Regions from separate parts of the Streptococcus sp. Marseille-Q8145 genome, predicted to be linked through region 2. Evidence: a T-box and tRNA genes for the amino acid it is inferred to sense, from the RefSeq annotation. Region 2 holds a T-box; the other holds one or more tRNA genes.
What was found. The T-box of region 2 lies ahead of ileS (isoleucine--tRNA ligase). A T-box ahead of a tRNA ligase gene usually reads a tRNA of that ligase, here a tRNA-Ile.
Positions count from the first base shown of each region.

Region 1 (2,240 bases), on a different contig from region 2:
GGTAACGATCGTACCGGTTCGATTCCGGTCCTCGGCATAGCGGATATGCGACAGGGCACCCTTAGCTCAACTGGATAGAGTACCTGACTACGAATCAGGCGGTTAGAGGTTCGACTCCTCTAGGGTGCATAAGAAAGTTTTGACTTTTTTATGTGTTTTTGTTATAATTGATTATCGTGATATAGAGCACCCTTAGCTCAACTGGATAGAGTACCTGACTACGAATCAGGCGGTTAGAGGTTCGACTCCTCTAGGGTGCATGAAGGGAAACGAGGTCATATGACTCCGTTTTTACTTATGATCGGGAAGTAGCTCAGCTTGGTAGAGTACTTGGTTTGGGACCAAGGTGTCGCAGGTTCGAATCCTGTCTTCCCGATATCTGGCGGTGTAGCTCAGCTGGCTAGAGCGTCCGGTTCATACCCGGGAGGTCGGGGGTTCGATCCCCTTCGCCGCTATAACGATCTTGTTGGACCTTTAGCTCAGCTGGTTAGAGCTCTCGGCTCATAACCGAGTGGTCGTAGGTTCAAGTCCTACAAGGTCCATAATGAATATCTTGGAGGATTACCCAAGTCCGGCTGAAGGGAACGGTCTTGAAAACCGTCAGGCGTGTAAAAGCGTGCGTGGGTTCGAATCCCACATCCTCCTTAGATTAGAATATCGCGGGATGGAGCAGCTAGGTAGCTCGTCGGGCTCATAACCCGAAGGTCGTAGGTTCAAATCCTGCTCCCGCAATTTGGCTCGGTAGCTCAGTTGGTAGAGCAATGGATTGAAGCTCCATGTGTCGGCGGTTCGATTCCGTCTCGCGCCATACCATTATCTAAGATGCGGGTGTAGTTTAGTGGTAAAACTACAGCCTTCCAAGCTGTTGTCGCGAGTTCGATTCTCGTCACCCGCTTTGAACAGAAGTTCATACCAAGTTTTTATAACTTGGGCGCGTAGCTCAGGTGGTTAGAGCGCACGCCTGATAAGCGTGAGGTCGGTGGTTCGAGTCCACTCGTGCCCATTAAGTATATTGGAGAATTACTCAAGAGGCTGAAGAGGACGGTTTGCTAAATCGTTAGGTCGGGTAACTGGCGCGGGGGTTCGAATCCCCCATTCTCCGTAAATAAGGGAGTTTAGCATTTGCTATCTCCTTTTCTTGTTTTATAATGTTTTTATTTTGTAGAATTGTTTTTATTGTTTATTTGAACTTGCTTTGTTGACTTGTTATAGTCTGTTCTGGATTTATATAAGTGTAGGGATTTATTGGTTGCGGAGATTGGAATGAATAAATTAAAGATGTCTAAATTTTTGATTTCTATTTTGCTATTGGGAGTTGTTATGATAAGCTTGATGCTTTCCCCTCTTTCACCATGGATTGTTTCTGTGACTGGTGATTTTTTGTCCAGTGTTGATCGGGTAGTTGCTATTCCTTTTAACTATTTTGCTAAGGAAAAGAAAAAGGTTGTTCAGTTAATAGAGACCTATCAAGAAAATGAGACCCTAAAAGGAACAATTTACAATCTTGAAGAGAAGGCAAATAATTCTGATGCCTTAAAATTGGAGAATGAACAGTTGCGTTCCCTATTAGAACTACGAAATAATGATCAAAGTGCTGTCAAGATTGCGGCAGAAGTTATTTCTCGCTCTCCATCTACTTGGAAGAATGAATTAACTCTTGATAAGGGACAGTCAAGCGATGTGACAACCTCTATGCTGGCGATTTCTAACGGCGGTTTAATTGGGGCAGTTAGTAGTGTGTCCGACTCTTCAAGTATTGTTAGTCTGCTTACAAATGAAAAGAATGATAGTTCTATTGCCATTAAAATTCAGACAAAGACTGGCTTTGCCTATGGCATCATTGTTGGTTTTGACACTGAAAAGTCAGCTTTTATCGTCAGCCAGCTAAATACGCTGGACGGAATTGAAGAAGGAGCAACTGTAACGACAAGTGGTCTCGGCTCTTATAATGCTGAGAATGTCTTGGTTGGTCAAGTTTTATCAATGTCAGCTGGTAAGGACCAATTAAACAAAGAAGTTTTGGTGAAGCCTGCTGCGGATTTGTCTGATATTCAAGCGGTTCTGTTGGTGAGAAATTAGTATGAAAATTCTAAGAGGAACTTTTTTTACAACTTTGTTTTTATTTCTGTTCTTCTTCATTGATGGTCAATTATCAAGAAGTCTTGTAGATCTATTTGCTGAGAAGTGGCATCCAGCAAGTCATATTTTATTGTTTTTTACGGTTTTCTTGTTTTTAAACT
Region 1 covers NZ_CBCOPQ010000002.1:196,978-199,217, forward strand. The annotation lists tRNA gene ACWPVL_RS04295 (tRNA-Leu) at 1-37, shown strand, start outside; tRNA gene ACWPVL_RS04300 (tRNA-Arg) at 56-129, shown strand; tRNA gene ACWPVL_RS04305 (tRNA-Arg) at 187-260, shown strand; tRNA gene ACWPVL_RS04310 (tRNA-Pro) at 303-376, shown strand; tRNA gene ACWPVL_RS04315 (tRNA-Met) at 382-455, shown strand; tRNA gene ACWPVL_RS04320 (tRNA-Ile) at 469-542, shown strand; tRNA gene ACWPVL_RS04325 (tRNA-Ser) at 556-645, shown strand; tRNA gene ACWPVL_RS04330 (tRNA-Met) at 659-732, shown strand; tRNA gene ACWPVL_RS04335 (tRNA-Phe) at 736-808, shown strand; tRNA gene ACWPVL_RS04340 (tRNA-Gly) at 825-895, shown strand; tRNA gene ACWPVL_RS04345 (tRNA-Ile) at 930-1,003, shown strand; tRNA gene ACWPVL_RS04350 (tRNA-Ser) at 1,015-1,102, shown strand; gene mreC (rod shape-determining protein MreC) at 1,264-2,079, shown strand; gene mreD (rod shape-determining protein MreD) at 2,081-2,240, shown strand, end outside.
Region 1: it encodes a tRNA-Ile, which carries the amino acid that the T-box ahead of ileS (isoleucine--tRNA ligase) is inferred to sense. The anticodon was not compared.

Region 2 (2,240 bases):
GTGAAATTTCACTTTTTCAATTTCATCCAAGATTTCTTGGCGGAATTTAGATACAGAGGCAAACCACTGTGGCACTGCACGCCAGATGATTGGTTTTTTCGTACGCCAGTCAAATGGATATGAGTGAGAGATTTCTTCTTGGGCAAGAAGGAGGTTACCAAGTTTTTCGATAACAGTTGGAACCACCTTGTCATAGAATTGACCCGCAAAATCAGGACCAGCATTTTCCATCATAATACCGCGTTCGTTAACTGTTACAGCAACTTCAAGGCCGTTGGCAACACCGACATTGTAGTCATCCTCACCAAAACCAGGGGCTGTATGGACAATACCAGTACCAGAGTCAGTCGTAACGTGGTCACCAAGGATCACCAACTCATCTACAGCTGTATCCCATGGGTGGACTGTCACAATGTGGTTCAATTCTTGACCACGGTAGGTCGCCAAGACTTGAACATCCGCCCAACCAAATTTCTCAGAAAGACTATTCAATAATTCTGAAGCAACTACAAACTTACGAGATTCACCAGCTGGTTGTACCAATACATAATCAATATCTGCTCCAACTGTCAAACCACGAGATGCTGTGATGGTAAAAGGAGTTGTTGTCCATACAACGATATAGGTATCCGTATCTAGCACACCTTTCCCATCTTTAACTGGATTGGCATAGTAAAGGGAAGTTGAAAGCAAGTCATGGTATTCAATTTCCGCTTCAGCCAGGGCTGACTCAGATGACCATGACCAGTAAACTGGCTTGGCACCACGATAGATATAGCCTTTCTTAGCCATTTCACCAAAGACACGGATTTGAGCTGCTTCATAGTCTGGAGTCAAGGTCACATAAGGGTTTTCCCAGTCACCAGAAACACCCAAGCGTTTAAAGTCTTCTCGCTGTTTGTCAACTTGAGAGAGAGCATACTCACGGCAAAGTTTCAAGTACTCAACCAAGTCCATTTCTTTGCGTTTAACACCCTGTTTTGCCAAAACTTGCTCGATTGGGAGACCATGAGTATCCCAACCTGGGATGTAAGGCGCATAAAATCCTGACATCGATTTTGAACGAACAATAATATCTTTAGAAATCTTGTTCATAGCGTGTCCAACGTGGATATTTCCGTTTGCATATGGAGGTCCATCATGCAAGGTGAAATGCGGTTTTCCTTGGTTCAATTCTTGACGACGTTGGTAAAGTTTAGCTTCTTCCCATTCTTTTTGCCAAACTGGTTCTTTGGTTGGAAGGCCAGCACGCATTGGAAATGCAGTTTTCCCAAGATTCAGGGTATCTTTGAGTTTCATTATATCTCCTTTATTATATAGACAAATTAAAAACCACGAATCGTTAAAAAGGACGAAAATCGTGGTACCACCTTTGTTTAGACAGGAAAAATCCTATCCCTCTTAGCCTGTAACGTAGGCGGACGTCGTTTCTTACTCGATTCAGAAACGATGAAGCAGAATGATAAACCAAACAAAAGGGATTACAGGTCTCTCACCACCACCTGCTCGCTGAAAATATTCTGTCTGATTTGTGTTTCTGCACTTATTATAAAAGATCTACTGGAACTTTAGAATCTTCATCCAAATCTGAAAGTTCTCCAGATTCTAAAATTTCTTTCTGTTGTGCTTGGATCAGCTCTTCATCTATAGTCTGAAGAGTCTGTGTTTCTGCCAAATCTCGATTTGCTTGCTCAATTCGTTCTTGCAATTCAGCTAATTCTTCAGGTGAGAATTGGCGCGTAACATCTACTTCTTCCTCTAGCTCGACTTTTTCTCCAATCGCTTCTTCAACCACTTCTTTAAAGGCTTCATCACTGGTTTGGAGATAGGCAGCAGTTGGGCGAAGGATATCTTCCCAATCTGGAGAGTCAACAATACTTAGTTGACTTTCAATTGTCGATTTGAGACGCTGATGGAAGACACGCGTTTTATTTTTCAATTCTTCTGTCTCAACAGCTACTCTTTTGGCGTTATCTGTAGCCTGACGAAGAATATCATTTGCCTTATACTTGGCTCTATCTAATAAACGTTGCGCATCTTGCTCTGCTTGCTGCACAATATTTCCTGAACGTTCTTGTGCTGCCTGCTTGACCCGCTCTGCTGTATCTTGTGCAATCAAAACAGATTGGCTGAGCGAGTCTTTCATTTCATCAAAATAAATTAGACGTTCTTCAAGATTACGGATTTTTGCTTCTTTCTCACGATTCTCACGGATTAATTCCTCATAATCATTGACAATG
Region 2 covers NZ_CBCOPQ010000001.1:452,642-454,881, forward strand. The annotation lists gene ileS (isoleucine--tRNA ligase) at 1-1,299, opposite strand, end outside; T-box leader at 1,345-1,547, opposite strand; gene ACWPVL_RS02250 (DivIVA domain-containing protein) at 1,547-2,240, opposite strand, start outside.